One region of the Kitasatospora sp. NPDC089509 genome, then DNA from elsewhere that is predicted to be linked to it. Evidence: riboswitches for the same ligand, from Rfam matches in the RefSeq annotation. Region 1 holds a riboswitch; the other holds the start of a gene.
The links. A riboswitch is a leader RNA that binds a small molecule or an ion and turns the genes downstream of it on or off. The one in region 1 is predicted to bind cobalamin.

Region 1 (11,112 bases):
GCGATCGGTCGGGTCGATCCGGCCGCGGTCGACGGCGCGGTGCAGGGAGCGGTCGATCCGGCCGCGGGCGGCCCGGAGCGCGGTCTGGTCCTTCTCGCACACGATGGTGTCCAGGCCGGCCCGGGCGAAGACCTCGGCGATGCCGGAGCCCATCTGTCCGGCGCCGACGACGGCTACCCGTCGGATCTCGTTCATGGCTGCCTCCGTACTGGGCGGGTGGTCGCTGTGCGGGCGGCCACCCGCCGGGGTGGTCGGTTGCGGCGCGGTCGGTCAACCGCGCGGGCGGTTCGGGTCGCGGTCGCCGCAGGGGCGGTCAGGCCGCGGTGCGGATGCGGACCAGGTGGCGGGCGTACGCCTCGGTGGTGAGGAAGGCGGGCAGCTCCTCGCCGAGCGCGGTCTCCTGGAGGATCCGCACGGCGTTGTCGAGCAGGTCGGGCTCGACGCCCTCGGCGAGCAGGGCGGCCCGCTCCCGGTCGATCAGCCGGCGCACCAGGTCGGCGGTGGCGAGCGAGCCGCCGGTCAGCCGGGTGCAGTGGTGCTGCCACTGCCAGATCTGGCAGCGGGCGATCTCGGCGGTGGCGACGTCCTCCATCAGGCCGAACACGGCGACGGCGCCGGAGCCGCCGAGCCAGGCGGTGAGGTAGCGCAGGGCGACGGCGACGTTGGCGCGCAGCCCCTGGTCGGTGGGCAGGCCGACGGACAGCCGGTGCACGCCCAGCAGGTCGTCGGCGGTGACCTCGACGTCCTCGCGGGTGCGGTCGAGCTGGTTCGGGCGGTCGCCGAGGACCGCGTCGAAGGCGGTGCGGCAGGTCTCCACCAGGCCGGGGTGGGCGACCCAGGAGCCGTCGAAGCCGTCCCCGGCCTCGCGCTCCTTGTCGGCCCGGACCTTGGTCAGGGCGACCGCGTTGGCCTCGGCGTCGCGCTGCGGGATGGCCGCGGCCATCCCGCCGATGGCGTGGGCTCCGCGCCGGTGGCAGGTGCGCACCAGCAGCTCGGTGTAGGCGCGCATGAAGGGCTGGGTCATGGTGAGGGTGGCGCGGTCCGGCAGCACGTAGCGCGGGCCGTGCTGGGCGAAGTTCTTGATCAGGCTGAACAGGTAGTCCCACCGGCCCGCGTTCAACCCGGCCGCGTGGTCCCGGAGTTCGTAGAGGATCTCGTCCATCTCGAAGGCCGCGGTGATGGTCTCGATCAGGACGGTCGCCCGGACCGTGCCGTACGGGATGCCCAACTCGGCCTGGGCGAAGGTGAACACCTCGTTCCACAGCCGGGCTTCGAGGTGGTTCTCCAGCTTGGGCAGGTAGAAGTACGGGCCGCTGCCGAGCTCGATCTGGCGGCGGCCGCAGTGGAAGAGGTAGAGGCCGAAGTCGACCAGCGCGCCGACCGCGGGGCGGCCGTCGACCAGCAGGTGGGCCTCGTCCAGGTGCCAGCCGCGGGGACGGACCACGATGGTGGCGGGGGTGTCGCCGACCCGGTAGCGCTTGCCCTCGGGGGTGGTGTCGTCGATCCGGCGCTCGATCGCGTCGACCAGGTTGAGCTGGCCGCCGATCAGGTTGTGCCAGGTGGGGGAGGTGGCGTCCTCGAAGTCGGCGAGCCACACCTTGGCCCCGGAGTTGAGCGCGTTGACGGCCATCCGGCGCTCGGGCGGGCCGGTGATCTCCACCCGGCGGTCGTGCAGGCCCGGTCCGGCGCCGGCCACCCGCCAGTCGGCGTCCGCCCGGACGGCGCGGGTGTCGGGGCGGAAGTCCAGGGTGCCGCCGGCCGCCAACTCGGCGCGGCGGCGGTCCCGTTCGGCGAGCAGCTCGGTGCGTCGGGCGGCGAACCCGTCGTGCAGCCGGGCGAGGAAGGCGAGGGCCTCGGGGGTCAGGATCTCCTCGAAGCGGTCCTCGTGTTCTCCGAGGACCTCGACGCGACTGGGCTGGCTCATCCGGATCTCCAGGAAGCAGGCGGGAAGCATGGGGGTTGGTGAAGGGCCCGGCGGCCACGTCCCTCAACGCGACCGCCGGGCGGGTGGGCGGGCCGGAGCCGGAGTCAGCTGCTCCGTGGGTGTCGGCCCGCCCGGGGTGGCGCGTTCCGGTGGGCCCGCTCGACCCGCCGGACGGCCTGGCTCAGTGGAACTGCTCGGCCTCGGTGGAGCCGGTCAGGGCGAGGGTCTCGGCGTTCGGGTTGAGTGCGGTGGAGACCTGGTCGAAGTAGCCGGTGCCGACCTCACGCTGGTGCTTGACGGCGGTGTAGCCGTCCGGCGCGGCCGCGAACTCGGCCTCCTGGAGGTCGACGTAGGCGGTCATGCCGTGCTCGGCGTAGCCGCGGGCGAGTTGGAACATCGAGTGGTTCAGCGCGTGGAAGCCGGCCAGCGTGATGAACTGGAAGCGGTAGCCCATCGCGCCCAGCTCGCGCTGGAACTTGGCGATCTGGTCGTCGTCCAGCGCGGCCTTCCAGTTGAAGGACGGCGAGCAGTTGTAGGCGAGCATCTTGTCCGGGTGCTCGGCCTTGATCGCCTCGGCGAACTCGCGGGCCTGCGCCAGGTCCGGGGTGCCGGTCTCCACCCAGATCAGGTCGGAGTACGGGGCGAAGGCGAGACCGCGGGAGATCACCGGCGCCATGCCGGGCTCGATCCGGTAGAAGCCCTCGGCGGTGCGCTCGCCGGTGCAGAAGCGGGCGTCGCGCTCGTCCACGTCGGTGGTCAGCAGGTTGGCGGCGAGCGCGTCGGTGCGGGCGACGATCAGGGTCGGCACGTCGGCGATGTCGGCCGCCAGGCGGGCCGCGTTGAGGGTGCGGATGTGCTGGGCGGTGGGCACCAGCACCTTGCCGCCGAGGTGGCCGCACTTCTTCTCGGAGGCGAGCTGGTCCTCGTAGTGGATGCCCGCGGCGCCGGCCGCGATCATGCCCTTCGTGAGCTCGAAGGCGTTCAGCGGGCCGCCGAATCCGGCCTCGGCGTCGGCGACGATCGGCACCAGCCAGTCCGGGCCGTCGTTGCCCTCGGCGGCGTCGATCTCGTCGGCGCGCAGCAGCGCGTTGTTGATCCGACGCACCACCTGGGGGACCGAGTTGGCCGGGTAGAGGCTCTGGTCGGGGTAGGTCTGGCCGGCCTGGTTGGCGTCGGCGGCGACCTGCCAGCCGGACAGGTAGATCGCCTGCAGCCCGGCCTTGACCATCTGGACGGCCTGGCCGCCGGTGAGCGCGCCGAGGGCGTGGATGTAGTCCTGCTCGTGCAGCTGGCGCCACAGCCGCTCGGCGCCGCGCCGGGCCAGGGTGTGCTCCTCGCGGACCGTGCCGGACAGGCGGACGACGTCGGCCGCGGTGTAGGTGCGCTCGATGCCGGCCCAGCGGGGGTCGGACGCCCACCGGGCGGCCAGCGCCGCCGCCTGCTGCTCCTGCTGCTGCCGAACGGACTGGGTCATGGTGATCCAACTCCCGGGGATGCTGTGCGAAGGATGTGAGGCACCTCTCACCGGGGTGGTGAGAGGGCGGCCGGGTGGAACCGGGCAGCGGTGAGGCACCGCGGGACGTGGTCGCCCGGACAGCGGTCCGAGGCGTTGACCTGCGCTTTCGGTGCTGTGCTGTGCGCCTCCCGGCCGCAGTGATGACTCTGGCACTGAGTGCCACCCGCCGTCATCGATGGAGCGGTGCCAATTTCTGCGAAGCCGACCCGGCGAATCGGCGAAGGTTGCGAAGGCTCGCCCGGGGTCGTCCTGGCTACACTGCGTCCCAGCAGGTCGGCGCGGGGAGGGACGGGACGATGGGGAAGGCCTTCGCGGGCGCCAGGCTCCGGCGGCTCCGGCAGGAACGGGGACTGAGTCAGGCCGCGATGGCCCGGCTGGTCGACCTCTCGCCCAGCTACCTCAACCAACTGGAGCACGACGCCCGGCCGTTGACCGTCGCCGTGCTGCTACGGCTGACCGAGGCGTTCGGCGTCGAGGCCGGCTACTTCGCCCCGCCGGACAGCGCCCGGCTCACCGCCGAACTGCGCGACGCCCTCGGCGAGGAGCTCGCGGCCGGCCGGATCACCCCCGGCGACCTCGACGAGGTCGCCGCCCGACTGCCCGCCGTGGCCCGGCTGTTGACCGACCTGGGCCGCGGGCGCCGGGCCCAGGCCGAGCAGCTCGCCGTCCTCGCGGGGGACCGGGGGCCCGCCGCCGATGCCCGGACACCGCACGAGGAGGTCCGCGAGTTCTTCTACCGCCGCCAGAACTACGTCCATGAACTCGACACTGCCGCCGAGGAGCTGGCCGGCGAGATCGGGCTCCGGCGGGGTGAGGTCCGGGCCGTGCTGGCCGAGCGGCTGGCCTCGGCGCACGGAGTCCAACTCGCCTCCGGCGGCGAACAGTTGCACCAGTACGACCCGCGGGCGCGGATCCTTCGGCTGTCCGACCGGCTGCGCCCGGGCCAGCAGGCCTTCCGGCTGGCCACCCAGCTCGGCTACCTGGAGCACGACGCCCTGCTCTCCGAACTCGCCGCCCAGGACAGCCCGGAGGGCTCCGCGGCGCACTCGCTGACCCGGATCGGGCTGGCCAACTACTTCGCCGCCGCCCTGGTGCTGCCCTACGCCGCCTTCCACGCCGAGGCCGAGTCCGCCCGCTACGACATCGAGCACCTCGCCGACCACTTCGGCGTCGGCTACGAGACGGTCTGCCACCGGCTCAGCACCCTGCAGCGCGCCGGACTGCGCGGGGTGCCGTTCTCCTTCGTCCGGGTCGACCGGGCCGGGAACGTCTCCAAGCGGCAGTCCGCCACGCCCTTCCACTTCTCCCGCACCGGCGGCACCTGCCCGCTGTGGAACGTCTATGACGCCTTCGCCGCCCCCGGCCGGGTGCACGTCCAGGTCGCCGCCATGCCGGACGGCCGCCGCTACCTCTGGACGGCCCGCGCCGTCACCCGCGCACCCGGCGGCTGGGGGCGGCCCGGCAAGACCTTCGCCATCGGCCTGGGCTGCGAGCTCCGGCACGCCGGTCGGCTGGTCTACTCCACCGGCCTGGACCTCGGCGACGAGGCCGCGGCCACCCCGATCGGCCTGGGCTGCAAGGTCTGCGAACGCCCGGCCTGCGCCCAGCGCTCGGCCCCGGCCATCGGCCGGCCGTTGGCGGTGGACGAGCACACCAGCACGTTCATCCCGTACTCCGTGCGGGCCGACCGGGAACCGTAGGCCCTCCGGTCGGGAACCGTAGGCCCTCCGGTCGGGAACCGTAGGCCCTCCGGTCGGGAACCGTAGGCCCTTCGGCCGGGAACCGTAGGTCCCTCAGGTCGGCCCCGGGTGCCAGGTGTCGAAAAGGCCAAGAAACCGGGGAGCCCGGGAGGGCCGTAAGACGGGGGTGTCATGATGGCGCCGCCATGACCGATCCGGATACCGAGTCCGCGCCGCCGGTGCGCGCCGCCGCCCTGGACCTTCGCGTGCTGCGGGCGCTGCCCTTCGCGACGGTCTGCGTCGTGCTGGCCGCCGCCGGGCACGTGCTCGCCTCCGGGGACCCGGTTCCACCGGGGGCCCTGCTGTTCGGCTGGGCGCTGGTCGGGGCGGTCGCGGTGTCCGGTGCGCGCCGGGAGCGGTCGGCGCGGGCGATCACCGGCGGACTGGCCGGCGGCCAGGCGGGCCTGCACGTGCTGTTCCACGTGGCCGAGGCCCCGCGCCGGGCCCCGGTGCGGGCCGGGATGGCCGACATGCCGGGGATGGGCGCCCACTCCGGCGCCGCCGCGCCGCACGCCGCGGTCGCGGCGGCCCACCTCGGCTTCTGGTGCCACGCCCCGCTGGCCGGGCTCAGCACGCCGATGCTGCTGGCGCACGCCGTCGCGACGCTCGTCGCCGGGTGGTGGCTGCGCCGGGGCGAGGCCGCGGTGTGGGCGCTGGTCCGGCACACGGCCCGGACCGCCGCCGCGGCCGGGCGGGCCGGGGCGGCCCGGTTCCTCGGTGTGCCGGGCCTGTTCGCGGCGCTGCGGGACGGGCTGGACGGCCGCTCCGGCGCGGGCGCGCTCTGCCGGGCCACCGGTCCGGACCGCTCGGGTCGGGCCCGGTCGGGGGTGCTCCGGTACGTGGTGGTCAGGCGCGGTCCGCCGTGGTGTGCGGCCGGCTGACCGGGTTCCCCGGGGCACGGCCGCCCGTCCCCGACCCCTGACCGACCGCCGCACGCCGCGCGCGTGCCCTCCCCTGGAGAACACCCGACCCATGAGGACTTCCGCCGTGCTCCGCCTCGCCGCCGCCTCCGCCGTGGCGGCCGCGACCGTACTGGCCGCCGCCACCACCGCCTCCGCGCACGTCATCGTGGACCCGTCCAGCGTCCCGAAGAACACCACCGACCAGACCTTCGCGTTCCGGGTGCCGAACGAGGACGACAACAACAGCACGGTCAAGGTGGAGATCGACTTCCCGACCGACCACCCGGTCCCGTCCGCCCTGGTGGCGCCGGTGCCGGGCTGGACCGACAAGATCACCACGACCAAGCTGGCCACCCCGATCCACACCGACGACGGTGACGTCACGGACGTGGTCTCGCAGATCGTCTGGACCGGCGGCCAGATCGCCCCCGGGCACTACCAGGACTTCACCGTCGAGTTCGGCGCCCTGCCCGAGGGCACCGACAAGGTGGTCTTCAAGGCCCTCCAGACGTACAGCGACGGCAATGTGGTGCGCTGGATCGAGGAGCCCCAGGCCGGCCAGCCGGAGCCGAAGAACCCGGCTCCGGTGCTCACCCTGACGGCGGCGACCGCCGACGACGGGGACTCCCCGAGTGCGGCACCCAGTGCCGCCGCGGGCGCCAAGCCGGCCCCGGCGGCTACCAGCGGCACCACCACGGCCGCCGCGGCGAGCAGCAGTGACTCGACCGCCCGCGGCCTGGGCATCGCGGGCATCGTGGTCGGCGTGCTCGGCACTGCGGCGGGTCTGCTGCTCGGCCGCCGCGGCCGCGGCGGTGACGCGGGTACCTCGGCCTAAGGGCCTGTCGAAGGCCGGTGCGGGAGGCAGGTCCTCCGGCACCGGCCTTCTGCTGCCGCCACTCGGGCGGCGGGGACCCTGGACTTACTAGGACGTCCAACTATATTCTCGGAGACAGGTCCGCGGTGTCAGGGAAGCCGGTGTGAATCCGGCACGGTCCCGCCACTGTGACCGGGGAGTTCGTCCTCACAGCGACGGCCACTGGCAGCCAGCCGGGAAGGCCTGGGGGCGGGCGTGGATCCGGGAGTCAGGATACCGGCCGCGGGTGTTCCGTGTTTTCCACGAGGATGGAGACGACACGCATGACTCCGGGCCGCTGTTCCCGCTCCGCTGCCGTGCTTCCGACCGTCGGGGCCCACCGCCCCTGACGGTCCGTCAACCACCGCCCGCCGCACCGGCGTACGACCGTACGCCCGGCCCCGCGGCGACGGCGGTGGGTGCTCCATTCCTCCTCTCCCCACCCGTGATGAGAGAAGGAACCGATGGTCCGAGAACTGACCCACTTCATCGGCGGCAAGCGCGTCGCCGGCACGTCCGGCCGCTTCGGCGACGTCTTCGACCCCAACACCGGCCGGGTCCAGGCCCGGGTGCCGCTGGCCGACCGCGCCGAGGTCGAGGCGGTGATCGCCGACGCCGCCCAGGCGCAGCCCGAGTGGGCGGCCTGGAACCCGCAGAAGCGGGCCCGGGTGCTGCTGCGCTTCCTGCAACTGGTCGACCGGGAGAAGGAGGAGCTGGCCCGGCTGCTCTCCGCCGAGCACGGCAAGACCGTCGCCGACGCCCACGGGGACATCCAGCGCGGCCTGGAGGTGGTGGAGTTCGCCGCCGGGATCCCGCACCTGCTGAAGGGCGAGTTCACCGACAACGCCGGCACCGGCATCGACGTCTACTCGATGCGCCAGCCGCTGGGCGTGGTCGCCGGCATCACGCCGTTCAACTTCCCGGCGATGATCCCGCTCTGGAAGGCCGCGCCCGCGCTGGCCTGCGGCAACGCCTTCGTGCTCAAGCCCTCCGAGCGGGACCCCTCGGTGCCGCTGCGCCTCGCCGAACTGTTCCTGGAGGCCGGGCTGCCGCCGGGCGTGCTCAACGTGGTCAACGGCGGCAAGGAGGCCGTGGACACCCTGCTGGAGGATCCGCGGGTGCAGGCGGTCGGCTTCGTCGGCTCCACCCCGATCGCCCAGTACGTGTACGCCACCGCGGCCGCGCACGGCAAGCGGGCGCAGTGCTTCGGCGGTGCCAAGAACCACATGATCGTGATGCCGGACGCCGACCTCGACCAGGCCGCCGACGCGCTGATCGGCGCCGGGTACGGCTCCGCGGGCGAGCGCTGCATGGCGATCTCGGTGGCCGTCCCGGTGGGGGAGGAGACCGCGGACGCCCTGGTGGCCAAGCTGGTCGAGCGGATCGGCGCGCTGAAGGTAGGCCGCTCGGACGACCCGGCGGCCGACTTCGGCCCGCTGGTCGGCGCGGACGCGGTCGAGCGGGTCCGCGGCTACCTGGAGATCGGCGTCCAGGAGGGCGCCGAACTGGTCGTGGACGGGCGGGACTTCCGGCTCGAAGGGCACGAGGACGGCTACTTCCTGGGCGCCTCGCTGTTCGACAGGGTGACGCCCGACATGCGGATCCACCGCGAGGAGATCTTCGGCCCGGTGCTCACCGTGGTCCGCGCCGCCGACTACGAGGAGGCGCTGCGGCTGCCCAGCGAGCACGAGTTCGGCAACGGCGTGGCCATCTACACCCGGGACGGCGACACCGCCCGGGACTTCGCCCGCCGGGTGAACACCGGCATGGTCGGCGTCAACGTGCCCATCCCGGTGCCGATCGCCTACCACACCTTCGGCGGCTGGAAGCGCTCCGCCTTCGGCGACCTCAACCAGCACGGCCCGGACTCGATCCGCTTCTACACCCGTACCCGCACCGTCACCTCCCGCTGGCCCTCCGGGGTCAAGGAGGGGGCGAGCTTCACCATGCCGACGATGGGGTGAACACCGTGCACGCAAGCGACTTGACGGAGGATCAGGTGGCGATCGCGGAGGCCGTGCAGGCCTTCGCCGCCGAACACCTGGCCCCGCACGCGGTGGAGTGGGACCAGGCCAAGCACTTCCCGGTGGACGTGCTGCGCAAGGCCGCCGACCTCGGTCTCGCCGGGGTGTACGTCCGCGAGGACGCCGGCGGCTCCGAACTCTCCCGGCTGGACGGCGTGGTGGCCTTCGAGGCGCTGGCCACCGGCTGCCCGTCCATCGCCGCCTACCTGTCCATCCACAACATGGTCGGCTGGATGGTCGACCGCTACGGCAGCGAGGCCCAGCGCCACCGCTGGCTGCCCGCGCTCTGCACGGCCGAACACCTGGGCAGCTACTGCCTGACCGAGCCCGGCGCCGGCTCCGACGCCGCCGCGCTCGCCACCCGGGCCGTCCGGGACGGCGACCACTGGGTGCTGGACGGCGTCAAGCAGTTCATCTCGGGCGCGGGCGCCGCGCAGCTGTACATCGTGATGGCGCGCACCGGCGGCCCGGGCCCCGGCGGGGTCTCCGCCTTCGTGGTGGAGCGGGACGACCCGGGGCTGTCCTTCGGCCCGAACGAGAAGAAGATGGGCTGGAACGCCCAGCCCACCCGCCAGGTGCTGCTGGACGGCGTCCGGCTGCCCGCCGACCGGCTGCTCGGCGGCGAGGGCGAGGGCTTCCGGATCGCCATGGCCGGCCTCAACGGCGGTCGGCTCGGCATCGCCGCCTGCTCGCTCGGCGGCGCCCAGAACGCCCTGGACCGGACCACCGCCTACCTCGCCGAGCGCGAGGCCTTCGGCGCCCGACTGCTGCACGCCCAGGCGCTGCAGTTCCGACTGGCCGACATGGCCACCGAGTTGGAGGCCGCCCGGGCCCTGGTCTGGCGGGCCGCCGCGGCCCTGGACCGGGGCGACCGGCGGGCCCCGCAGCTGTGCGCGATGGCCAAGCGGTACGCCACCGACACCGGCTTCGAGGTGGCCAACGAGGCGCTGCAACTCCACGGCGGCTACGGCTACCTGGCCGAGTACGGCATCGAGAAGATCGTCCGCGACCTGCGGGTGCACCAGATCCTGGAAGGGACCAACGAGATCATGCGCGTCATCGTGGCCCGCGGCCTGATCGGGGCCGCGTGATGACCGGGAACGACATCGACGAGGTCCTGGTCCACCGGGAGGGGCGGGCCGGCCTGATCGTCCTCAACCGCCCGGGCGCCCTCAACGCCCTCACCCACGGCATGGTGCGGCGGATCTCGGACGCCCTGGACGCCTGGGAGGACGACGGGAAGGTCGACACCGTCGTCGTCACCGGGGCCGGCGAGCGCGCCTTCTGCGCCGGCGGCGACATCGTGGCCATCCACCGCGCCGCCACCGGCGGCGACCCGGGCGCCGTCGAGGAGTTCTGGCGCGACGAGTACCGGCTGAACGCCCGGATCGCCCGCTACCCCAAGCCCTACGTCGCCGTGATGAGCGGCATCGTGATGGGCGGCGGGGTCGGCGTCTCGGCCCACGGCAGCGTCCGGATCGTCACCGGGACCACCCGTATCGCCATGCCGGAGGCGGGCATCGGCTTCGTCCCGGACGTCGGCGGCACCTATCTGCTCGCCCTCGCGCCCGGCGAGCTGGGCACCCACCTGGCCCTCACCGCGGGCTCGGTCGGCGCCGCGGACGCCCTGCTCTGCGGGCTCGCCGACCACTTCGTCCCCGCCGAGCACCTCCCGGCGCTGCTCGACGACCTGGCCGAACTGCCCGTGCACGACGCCCTGGAACGCCACGTCGCACCCGCGCCGCCCGGCGACCTGGAGGCCCAGCGCCCGTGGATCGACGCCTGCTACGCGGCCGGCACCGTCGAGGAGATCCTCGACCGGCTGCGGGACAGCGGCGAGCCGGAGGCCAAGCAGGCCGCCGACCGGATCGCCGTCAACTCCCCGAGCGCGGTCAAGGCCACCCTGGCCGCGCTGCGCCGGGCCCGGGCGCTCGGCCCGCTGGAGGCGGTGCTCGACCAGGAGTACCGGATCTCCTGCGCGGCCCTGGCCACCCCGGACCTCGCGGAGGGCATCCGCGCCCAGGTGATCGACAAGGACCGGGCGCCGAAGTGGCGCCCGGCCACCCTGGGCGAGGTCGAACCCGCCACCGTGGCCCGCTACTTCGCCCCGCTCGGCGAGCGCGAACTCGGCCTCGCCACCACCACACCCCTGGA
Region 2 (11,112 bases), on a different contig from region 1:
CCCGAGCACCCCGAGCCTGTCGGGGCTCGTCGGCCTGGTTCGAGCATTCGGGGGTCACCCGGTACCGAATTCTGACACACCCGCCGCCGGGCCCGGCAGGGCGGGATGGCAGGATCGTCTGTCCGCCATTCCGCGTACACGCGTGCGACCACCGCCGTGACCGCGGTCCGCCCCCAGGAGCACCCTCATGCCTCACCTCCCCCCTGCCCGTCGCCCGGCCTTCGCCGCCGCCGCCCTGGCGGCGGCCGGAGCCCTGCTGCTCACCGGATGCGGCGGTGGCGGGCAGGCCGCCGCGAGCGACCCGGTCAAGGACGTCCGCGACAAGCTGCCGAAGGCCCAGCGCTCGGCCGGGGTGCTGCGGATCGGCATGGACGTGAACTACGCGCCGGTGGAGTTCCGCGGCCCGGACGGCAAGCCGACCGGCCTCGACCCGGACCTCGCCGCCGCCCTCGGGAAGATCCTCGACGTGCGGGTCGAGTTCGTGGACACCCCGTTCGACAAGCTGATACCGAACCTCCAGGGCAAGCAGTTCGACGTGGCGATGTCCGCGCTCAGCGACGTCCGCCAGCGCCGCGAGGGCCTGGACGAGAACGGCAAGCAGGTCAACCCGGGCGTCGACTTCGTCGACTACTTCATCGCCGGGACCTCGATCGTCGTCCCGAAGGGCAACCCCAAGGGGATCCGGACCCTGGACGACCTGTGCGGCCGGACGATCGCCTTCCAGCAGGGCACCACCCAGGACGACATCGCCACCCGGCAGGTGGCGGTCTGCGCCCGCACCGGCCGCCAGCTGACCGTGCACCGCCTCGACACCGACGCCAAGGCGCTGGCCGAGATCTCCGCCGGCACCGCGGCGGCCGGCCTGAACGACTTCCCGGTGGCCGCCTACGCGGCGAAGAACACCGACGGCGGCGCCCGCTTCGAGGTGACCGGCGCCCAGTCCACCTCCACCCCGTACGGGATCGCGGTGCGCAAGGAGGACACCGAGCTGCGCGACACCCTGTCCAAGGCGGTGGACCAGCTGATCCGCAGCGGCGAGTACGACAAGGTCCTCGCCAAGTGGAGCGTGAGCGCCGGCGCGGCGCAGAACGCGGTGGTCAACGGCGGCATCTGAGCCCGCCGGGGCCCTTCGGGGCTCCGCCGGGGGCCCCGCCCGTCCCGGCGGGGCTTCCGGCGGAGCACAAACAGATCTGCATACTTATACGCAGGGTGACAGGGGCACGCGATCCGTCCGAATAGCGGACAGCTTGAGCCCTCGTTATCCGATTTTGATCTGGATGAGGGCCATCTGACTGTCATCAGATGGCAGGATTCCCCCCATCTCGGATCGAGCCGGCCACCGGTCGAGGCGGTTCCAGGTCGACGTCCACCTCGGCGGAGGGTGGCGGAAGCAGTACCCGCACCACCCTGGGCAGCCCCCATCCGCCCAGGCAACTGCACCACCCGGCAACGCACGTACGACGACGTACAGCGACATACCCATCCGTACGGCTCCGTACGGCCAGCTGCCCCGGTGCGCCGCTCCCGCGGCGCCTCCGCCCGATTTCTCTCCCCAGGAGGAGATCCCCCTCATGAGCGTCCGTACCCAGCGCACCCGCCTCTTCGCGGCCGGCGTGGCTGCCGTCTCCGTCTCCCTCGTACTGACGGGTTGCGGCAGCAGCAAGTCCGGGTCCTCCAGCGGTGCCAACGCCAGTGTGTCCGTCCCCGCGGTGATCTCCGACGCGTCGCTCGCCGCCCTCGTCCCGGCCGACATCAAGTCCGCCGGCAAGCTCGTGGTCGCCACTGACGCCTCGTACGCCCCCAACGAGTTCAAGGACGACAAGGGCGCCATCGTCGGCATGGACGTGGACCTGGCCAACGCCATCGCCAAGAAGCTGGGCCTGACCGCCGATGTCCAGAACGCCACGTTCGACGCGATCATCCCGGGCATCACGGGCAACAAGTACGCGATGAGCATGAGCTCCTTCACCGACACGAAGGAGCGCGAGGCCTCGGTCGACATGGTCACCTACTTCAGCGCCGGTACCGGTATCGCGGTGAAGAAGGGCAACCCGGAGAAGATCGACCCCAACGACCTCTGCGGCAAGAAGGTCGCCGTCCAGACCGGCACCACCCAGGCCGCCGCGATCAAGGACACCATCAACGCCGCCTGCACCAAGGCCGGCAAGCCGACCATCCCCAACGACGGTGACAAGTTCGACCTGCAGACCGACGTCACCCAGGCGCTGGTCTCCGGCCGCGACCAGGTCATGCTGGCCGACTCCCCGGTCGTCGACTACGCGCTCAAGCAGACCAACGGGCAGCTGGAGAAGCTCGGCGCCGTGACCGACACCGCCCCGTACGGCGTCGTGCTGCAGAAGAACTCGCCGCTCACCAAGGCCGTCCAGGGCGCCGTCCAGTCCCTGATGGCGGACGGCACCTACAAGAGCATCCTGGAGAAGTGGGGCGTGCAGGCGGGCGCGATCGACAAGTCCGTCGTCAACGGCGCCACCAGCTGACCCCACCGCTCTGACCACACCCCCTGAGGCCACACAGTGAACTCTTCCGACCAGGGGCCGGTGCCCCCGGGACGGCCCGAAACCCTCAAGGCCGTCCCGGTCCGCCACCCCGGACGCTGGGTCGGGGCAGCAGTCGTCGCGCTCCTCGCGGCCATGCTGATCCACGCCCTCACCACGAATCCCCAGTTCCAGTGGGACGTCGTCGGCACGTACCTCTTCGACTCCTCGATCCTGCACGGCCTCGGCGTCACCCTCGAACTGACCTTCCTCTCCATGCTGATCGGCGTCTCGGGCGGCGTGATCCTCGCGATCATGCGCCTGTCGCCGAACCCGGTGCTCTCCAGCACCGCCTGGTTCTACATCTGGGTCTTCCGCGGCACCCCGGTCCTGGTCCAGCTGCTGTTCTGGAACTTCCTGGGCACCCTGTGGGCCAACATCTCGATCGGCATCCCGTTCGGCCCGGCCTTCTGGTCCAAGCCGACCAACGAGGCGATCCCGCTGTTCGTGGCCGCCCTGCTGGGCCTCGGCCTCAACGAGGCCGCCTATATGGCGGAGATCGTCCGCGGCGGCATCCAGTCCGTGCCGCTCGGCCAGACCGAGGCCGCCCACGCCCTGGGCATGAGCCAGTTCAACACCATGCGCCGGGTCATCCTGCCGCAGGCGATGCGCGTGATCATCCCGCCGACCGGCAACGAGACCATCTCGATGCTGAAGACCACCTCGCTGGTCTCGTCGATCGCCCTGGAGGAACTGCTCCGGGCCGGCCAGAACATCTACTCGCGCACGTTCCAGACCATCCCGCTGCTGATCGTCGTCAGCATCTGGTACCTGCTGATGACCTCGATCCTCACCGTGGTCCAGTACTACATCGAGCGCCACTACGCCCGCGGCGCCAACCGGGTGCTCCCGCCCACGCCGCTGCAGCGGCTGCGCCGCCTGTTCGCCGGCCGGCCCGTCCCGCCGACCAAGGACGACGTGGTGCCGGGCCTCGAAGGAGGTGGCCACGTATGACCGATCTGACGAAGCCGCAGGACCGCAAGGCCGTCGCCATGGTCGAAGCCCGGGGCGTGCGCAAGTCCTACGGCCTGGTGGAAGTGCTCAAGGGCATCGACCTGGAGGTCCGCAAGGGCGAGGTGTTCGTCCTGGTCGGCCCCTCCGGATCCGGCAAGTCGACCTTCCTGCGGTGCATCAACCACCTGGAGAAGATCAACGGCGGCCTGCTCTCGGTGGACGGCGAACTCGTCGGCTACCGGATGAAGGGCGACCGGCTGCACGAGCTGAAGGACCGCGAGGTCGCCCAGAAGCGCCGGGACATCGGCATGGTGTTCCAGCACTTCAACCTGTTCCCGCACATGACCGCCATAGAGAACATCATGGAGGCGCCGGTCCAGGTCAAGGGCGAGAGCAAGGCCGAGGCCCGGGAGCGCGGCATGGCCCTGCTGGAGCGGGTCGGCCTCACCGACAAGGCGAGGAACTACCCCTCCCAGCTCTCCGGCGGCCAGCAGCAGCGCGTCGCGATCGCCCGCGCGCTGGCCATGCAGCCCAAGCTGATGCTCTTCGACGAGCCCACCTCGGCGCTCGACCCGGAGCTGGTCGGCGACGTCCTGGACGTCATGCGCGGCCTGGCCGAGGACGGGATGACGATGATCGTCGTCACCCACGAGATGGGCTTCGCCCGCGAGGTCGGCGACGCGCTGGTGTTCATGGACGGCGGCGTGGTGGTCGAGTCCGGCAATCCCCGCGAGGTGCTCACCGACCCGCAGCACGAGCGCACCAGGGCCTTCCTCTCCAAGGTCCTCTGAGGCCCGCGGAGGACCTCCGCGCCCGTACGACCGGCGCCCGGCAGGCGGTTTCCTGCCGGGCGCCGCCGTTTTCCCCCGCCGGGTAATAGGCTGGAAGCAGTCAGCCCGTTACCGAAACCCCTGGAAGGACCGCCGTGGAGCTCGCCTCGTACGCCGACCTCGCCGTTCGGCTGGTGAACACCGAGGAACCCGAGCGCGGCACCGACACCCTGACCTCGGTGGACTCGGTGCGCGGCCTGTTCTCCGACTCCGCGCGGGCCGCCGCGCTCTCCGAGGAGTCCGACGTGCCCCGGCTGCGGGCGGTGCGGACCAGGCTGCGCGGGGTGTTCGAGGCCGCCGCCGAGGGGGACGAGATCCGGGCCGTCGACCTGCTGAACAGCCTGCTGATCGAGTACCCGGTCAGCCCGCTGGTCTCCGGGCACGACTACCTGGACGACGCCGGACGGCCGCGCTGGCACCTGCACCTGGCCGACAACTCCCCCACCGCGACCGCCCACTTCAGCGCCGTCGCCTGCATGGGACTGGCGGTCCACCTCACCGAACTGGGCGCCGACCGGCTCGGCATCTGCCAGGCCGCGCCCTGCCGCAACGCCTACCTGGACACCTCGACCAACCGCTCCCGCCGCTACTGCTCCGACCGCTGCGCGACCCGCGCCAACGTCGCCGCGTACCGGGCCCGCAAGCGGCAGGAGGCCGAGGCGGCGCTGCACGCGGGCGGCTAGGGCCCTAGACCTCCTCGACGAACACCCCGAGCCGGCGGGCCAGCCCCGGCACCCGGGCCAGCCGGGAGCCGAGCAGCAGCCGTTCCAGCCCGCGCCCCGGCGCCAGCCAGGCCGGGCTCGGGCGCAGCCGCAGCAGCACCCGGCCGAGCACCAGGTCGTCCGGGACCGGGCCGTAGCTGCGGCTGTCGCTGTCCACCGGCCGGTTGTCGGACAGCAGCCACCAGCCCTTCGGGCGGCGCTCGGCGGCCCGCTTCACCACCAGCAGGTCCTGCTGGAAGGGGTGCCGGAACAGCACCACCGCGCCGGGCCGGATCGGCGCGCCGTAGCGGACCAGCAGTTGGTCGCCCTCGCGCAGGGTCGGCACCATCGACGGGCCCGCCACGTCGACCAGCCCGAACGGCACCGGGCCGACCCGCGCACCGCCCTGCGGCTCCGTGCTCCGCGCGCTCCGCGCCACGACTCCTCCTCCGGGACCGGAACCGACCTGACCGGACCGACCGCCCCCAGTCTGCCGTACGGACCGTCATCCGTTCGATGCCCGGATTACCCCGGTTCCGGGTCCGTCTTTCGCCCTAGGCCCACCCTCCGACCGCGAAACCGCGAGGCCGGAAGGGTAGTCTCGGGCGCGGGAAGACGATCTAAGGAAGGACTCCCATGTTCTCTCGTCTGTTTGCACCTCGCGCCACCGCCCACGCCCACTGTGACCTGCCGTGCGGTGTCTACGACCCGGCGCAGGCCAAGCTTGAGGCCGAGTCGGTCAAGGCCACCCAGGAGAAGTACCAGGCCAACGAGGACCCGCACTTCCGCGCCCGCGCCATCATCATCAAGGAGCAGCGCGCCGAGGCCGTCAAGCACCACATCTCGGTGCTGTGGAGCGACTACTTCAAGGCCCCGCACTTCGAGAAGTACCCGCAGCTGCACCAGCTGATCAACGACACCCTGAAGGCCGCCTCGGCCGCCAAGGCGTCCACCGACCCGGCCACCGGCCAGGCCCTGCTGGACCTGATCGCCGAGGTCGACAAGATCTTCTGGGAGACCAAGCAGGCCTGAGCCTGACGCGTCGCCACCCGACCGCCCCCGTCCGCACCGTTCGGACGGGGGCGGTCGTGCGTCCACGTGCGACCCGCCCCCGGTAAGGGTTGCCTGCCCTGAGCGGCTGTTATGCTGCCAGGGCGTCCGAGGGGGAAGTCCGGTGCGAATCCGGCGCTGTCCCGCAACGGTGAGCGCGGTCCGACCGACCGCGCCAGCCCGATCGCCCTCGGCCGCTGACCTCCCGACAACTCGCCGTGGACTGCGAGGGGACGGCGCCCGGGCCCGCCCCCGACCGGCGCCCGCCCCGGCACACCCGCGGCCCGAGGCAAGGCGCGCCCCGCACGTGAGTGACCCCGTTCGCCGAATACCGACCGTCCCGCTCGCCGTCGGACTCGCCGCCGCCCTGCTGGTCTCGCTGGTCTGCGGGGTCGCCTTCGGCGCCTCCGGGATCGAACTCCCGCGCGTGCTGCGACTGTTGGGCGCCGGGCTGACCGGCGGCCGACTGGAAGCGAGCGACGCCGCGGCGTACGCGATCGTCTGGGAGCTCCGGCTGCCGCGCACCGTGCTGGCCGCCGTGGTCGGCGGCGGACTGGCCGCCACCGGGGTCGCCGTCCAGGCGCTGGTGCGCAACGCCCTCGCCGACCCCTTCGTGCTCGGCATCTCCTCCGGCGCCGCCGTCGGCGCCAACGCCGTCCTGCTGCTCGGCGCCTTCGCCTCGCTCGGGGTGTGGGCGGTCTCCGTCTCCGCGTTCGGCTCCGCGCTGCTCGCCATGGTGCTGGTCTACCTCGCCGCCCGCACCGCCTACGGGCTCACCCCGCTGCGGCTGGTGCTCACCGGCACCGCGCTCTCCTACGGCTTCTCCGCCCTGACCACCCTGATGGTGTTCTCCTCGGACAACGCCGAGGCCGCCCGGGACGCCATGATGTGGCTGCTCGGCAGCCTCGGCGGCGCCACCTGGGGCAAGGTGCCGATCGCCGCCTGCGCCGTGCTCGCCGGCATCGCGTACCTGGCCTGCGCCGCCGGGCGGTTGGACGCGCTGGCGATGGGCGACGAGACCTCCGCCTCGCTCGGCGTGGACCCGGAGCGGCTGCGCCGGGAGCTGTTCGTGGTGACCGCCGCCGTCACCGGCACCGTGGTCGCGGTCAGCGGGGCGATCGGCTTCGTCGGGCTGCTGATGCCGCACCTGGCCCGGATGCTGGTCGGCGCCGGGCACCGCCGGGTACTGGCCGTCGCACCGCTCGCCGGGGCGCTGCTGCTGGTCTGGGTGGACATCGCCTCGCGCACCCTGCTGGCGCCCGCCGAACTGCCGGTCGGGGTGTTCACCGCGGTGCTCGGGGTGCCCGCCTTCCTGCTGATGATGCGCCGCCGCGGCCAGGCCTTCGGGGGCGCCCGGTGACCGGGGTGACGCAGGCCCAGGAGCTGGCCGTCGACGGCGTCTCGGTGGAACTGGCCGGCACCCGGCTGGTGCACGAGGTGAGCCTGGCGGCCGCGGCCGGCCAGGTGGTCGGGCTGATCGGCCCGAACGGCAGCGGCAAGTCCACCCTGCTGCGCTGCGTCTACCGGGTGCTGCGACCGGCCGGCGGCGCGGTCCGGCTGGACGGCGACGACCTGCACGCGCTCACCGCCCGCGAGGCGGCCCGCCGGGTGGCCGCGCTGACCCAGGAGCACTCCGCCGAGTTCGACTTCACGGTGGCCGAGGTGGTCGCCATGGGCCGGCTGCCGCACCGGCGCGGCCTGGGCGGCCCGACCGGGGCGGACCGGGAGCGCTGCACGGCCGCGCTGCGCCGGGTCCGGGCCGAACACCTCGCCGAGCGCGGCTTCCTGAACCTCTCCGGGGGCGAGAAGCAGCGGGTGCTGATCGCCCGCGCGCTCGTCCAGGAGCCGCGCCTGCTGGTGCTGGACGAACCCACCAACCACCTGGACATCGCCCACCAGTTGGAGGTGCTGGCGATCGCCCGCGAGGCCGGGCCGACGGTGCTCACCGCGCTGCACGACCTCAACCTGGCCGCGGGCCACTGCGACCGGCTGTACGTGCTGGCGGCCGGGCGGATCGTCGCCTCCGGCACGCCCGCGGAGGTGCTGCGACCCGCCCTGCTGGCCGAGGTGTTCGGGGTCCGGGCCACTCCGGTCCGGCATCCGGAGACCGGCGCCGTCCAGCTGCTGTTCGACCGCCTGCCCTGAATCCCGTCCGCCCTCCCCTGAATCCCGTCCGTCCTCCCGAAGCCCCGCTCCGACCCGAAAGAAGTAGCGTGCGTACCAAGGCCGTTGCCACCGCCGCCCTGCTCGCCCTCGGCCTGACCGCCTGCGGTGCCGAGATCGCCCCGAGCCAGGCCGGCAGCACCTCCGCCCACTACCCGGTGACCGTGGAGAACTGCGGCGAGAAGCTCACCTTCGCGCAGAAGCCCGCCCGGGTGGTGACCAACGACGTCAACATCACCGAGCTGATGCTCTCCCTCGGCCTGGCCGACCGGATGGCCGGCTACGTGATGCCCGACGACAAGGGCCAGGTCGACAAGGTGGCCTGGAAGGACGGCTACCAGCAGACCAAGTGGCTCTCCAAGAAGGTGCTCACCAAGGAGATCGCCCTGGACGCCAAGGCCGACCTGGTGTTCGCCGGCTGGCACTACGGCTTCGACGAGGGCAGCGGGGTCACCCCGCAGGCGTTCAAGGCGCTCGGCGTCGACTCCTACGTGCTCAGCGAGTCCTGCCGCAGCGGCAAGGGCAGCGAGCGCGGGGTGATGGACCCGCTGGAGGCGCTCTACACCGACCTGGCCAACCTCGGCGAGATCTTCGACGTCAAGGACCGCGCCGACAAGCTGATCGCCGACTCCAAGGCGAGGATCGCCGCCGTCCCGGCCCCCGGGCACCGCCCGTCCGTCTTCCTGTACGACAGCGGGCAGGACAAGCCGTACACCGCCGGGAAGTTCGCCGCCGCCGACGAGATCATCGCCAAGGCGGGCGGCGACAACATCATGGGCGACCTCGCGGACACCTGGGTCACCGCCGGCTGGGAGAGCGTGGTGCAGCGCGACCCGGAGGTGATCGTGATCAACAACTACGCCACCCCGGGCGCCGAGGAGAAGCGGAAGTTCCTGCTGTCCTTCCCGCCGCTGGCGAACGTCTCCGCGGTGAAGAACGACCGGATCTTCGTGATGGACTACGTCGACCTGGTGGAGAGCCCGCGCAACCCGGCCGCGATCAGCGCGCTGGCCGACTACCTGCGCACCGTCCCGGCCCGCTGACCGCCCTCCTCCGGTCGGGCCGGGCCCGCACCCGCCGGGCGTACGCTCGAAGTGCGAGCCGACGGAACCCGACCGGAGGAGTGCCGCCATGACCGCAACCGCGGCCGCCGCCGCCTTCGACACCCGCGCGCTGCGCGAGGGCATCGAACGCTGCGAGGCCGAGACACTGCTGGCGCTGTACGCCGAGGACGCCGAACTGCGCGTGGTCGACCGCAGGACCCAGCCCAGCCACCCCCTGGTGATGCACGGGCGGGACGAGATCGGGGCCATGCTGGACGACGTCTACGGCCGCGAGATGACCCACAAGCTGGAGCAGGTGGTGGTCCAGGACGACCGGGTCGCCTTCCTGGAGTCCTGCCGCTACCCCGACGGCGTGCGGGTGCTCGCCGCCTCGGTGGCCGGCCTGCGGGACGGCCGGATCGTCGACCAGACCACGCTCCAGGCCTGGGACGAGGCGGGGCCCGAGCAGTAGGCTCGCGGCATGATCCGCACCGCCGTCGTCACCGACGTCCCCCTGGTCCTGGCCATGATCCGCGAACTGGCGGAGTACGAGAAGGCCCCGCAGGAGGCCGTGGCCACCGAGGAGCAGCTGCGCGAGGCGCTGTTCGGCGCCGAACCGGCGGTGTTCGGCCTGATCGCCGAGGACGACACCACCGGCGAGCCGGTCGGCTTCGCGCTCTGGTTCCGCAACTTCTCGACCTGGCGCGGGACCCACGGGATCTACCTGGAGGACCTGTACGTCCGCCCGGCGGCCCGCGGCGGCGGCCACGGCAAGGCCCTGCTGCTGGAGCTGGCCCGGATCGCCGTCGAGCGCGGCTACGCGCGGGTGGAGTGGTCGGTGCTCGACTGGAACCAGCCCTCGATCGACTTCTACAAGTCGCTCGGCGCGGTGCCGATGAACGGCTGGACGGTCTACCGTCTCACCGACGAGGCACTCGCGGCCGCCGGGAGCCGTTGAACGGACGCGGAACGGACGCACGGAGTAGGGGCAAAGCCCCTGCCACCCTGCGTCGCAATGCCTTACCATGAGTAACTCCCGCACCGGGTGCGGAAGGAAGCCCCCTCGGGGGTACCAAGCAAGCACAGCGCGTCACCCAGGAGGCAAGGGTGTCCCAGATCGACAGCGATCTCGGAGTTCAGGACTTCGTGGAGGTCCGGCTGCCCGCGGCGGGGGCCTACCTCTCCGTGCTGCGAACAGCGACGGCCGGGCTCGCCGCCCGGTTGGACTTCACCCTCGACGAGATCGAGGACCTGCGGATCGCGGTCGACGAGGCCTGCGCCATCCTGCTCCAGCAGGCGGTGCCCGGCTCCGTGTTGTCCTGCGAGTTCCGGCTGGTCGGCGACTCGTTGAAGGTCACCGTCGCCGCTCCGACCACGGACGGCAAGGCTCCCGAACGGGACACCTTCGCCTGGACGGTGCTCTCCGCACTGGCCGGTGAGGTGGACTCCTCGGTCGCCGAGGACAAGACCGTGTCGATCAGCCTGCACAAGAAGCGCGGCGGGTCCGCCGCCCACTGACCGGGCACCGAGCAGCACCCTGCAAGGGCCGTCCGCCGTCCCCCTCCCGGGGCCGACGGGCGGCTCCCGGTACCGCCCCCGGGGCGGTACGACCAACGAGACGATGCCGGGGCCTCGGCCCCGGTGCTCCCGGAACGGAACGGGGGAATGGCCGTGAGTGATCTGGACCGTACCGGCCTCGCGACGGCGGGACCTGCCGTACCGACCCAGGCGAGCGTTTCCGGCCTCGCCGCCAACGACGAAGCGCACCCGAAGGACGCCCACCGGATGAGCCACCCGACCGAGCCGACGTCCGAGC

Region 2: another riboswitch for cobalamin. It lies ahead of ACIP4P_RS20620 (iron ABC transporter permease); the one in region 1 lies ahead of ACIP4P_RS00755 (CoA-acylating methylmalonate-semialdehyde dehydrogenase).

The regions. Positions count from the first base shown of each region.
Region 1 is NZ_JBIVHS010000001.1:200,978-212,089, forward strand. It holds gene ACIP4P_RS00725 (3-hydroxybutyryl-CoA dehydrogenase) at 1-195, opposite strand, end outside; gene aceB (malate synthase A) at 314-1,924, opposite strand; gene aceA (isocitrate lyase) at 2,106-3,398, opposite strand; gene ACIP4P_RS00740 (short-chain fatty acyl-CoA regulator family protein) at 3,737-5,140, shown strand; gene ACIP4P_RS00745 (hypothetical protein) at 5,326-6,060, shown strand; gene ACIP4P_RS00750 (YcnI family protein) at 6,152-6,916, shown strand; cobalamin riboswitch at 7,009-7,195, shown strand; gene ACIP4P_RS00755 (CoA-acylating methylmalonate-semialdehyde dehydrogenase) at 7,399-8,898, shown strand; gene ACIP4P_RS00760 (acyl-CoA dehydrogenase family protein) at 8,919-10,049, shown strand; gene ACIP4P_RS00765 (enoyl-CoA hydratase/isomerase family protein) at 10,049-11,112, shown strand, end outside.
Region 2 is NZ_JBIVHS010000009.1:63,294-74,405, reverse strand. It holds gene ACIP4P_RS20655 (ABC transporter substrate-binding protein) at 188-1,114, shown strand; gene ACIP4P_RS20650 (ABC transporter substrate-binding protein) at 1,572-2,498, shown strand; gene ACIP4P_RS20645 (amino acid ABC transporter permease) at 2,535-3,509, shown strand; gene ACIP4P_RS20640 (amino acid ABC transporter ATP-binding protein) at 3,506-4,300, shown strand; gene ACIP4P_RS20635 (CGNR zinc finger domain-containing protein) at 4,435-5,022, shown strand; gene sodX (nickel-type superoxide dismutase maturation protease) at 5,027-5,389, opposite strand; gene sodN (superoxide dismutase, Ni) at 5,677-6,072, shown strand; cobalamin riboswitch at 6,162-6,301, shown strand; gene ACIP4P_RS20620 (iron ABC transporter permease) at 6,398-7,450, shown strand; gene ACIP4P_RS20615 (ABC transporter ATP-binding protein) at 7,447-8,235, shown strand; gene ACIP4P_RS20610 (ABC transporter substrate-binding protein) at 8,304-9,296, shown strand; gene ACIP4P_RS20605 (nuclear transport factor 2 family protein) at 9,385-9,768, shown strand; gene ACIP4P_RS20600 (GNAT family N-acetyltransferase) at 9,778-10,254, shown strand; gene ACIP4P_RS20595 (anti-sigma regulatory factor) at 10,404-10,814, shown strand; gene ACIP4P_RS20590 (RNA polymerase sigma factor SigF) at 10,968-11,112, shown strand, end outside.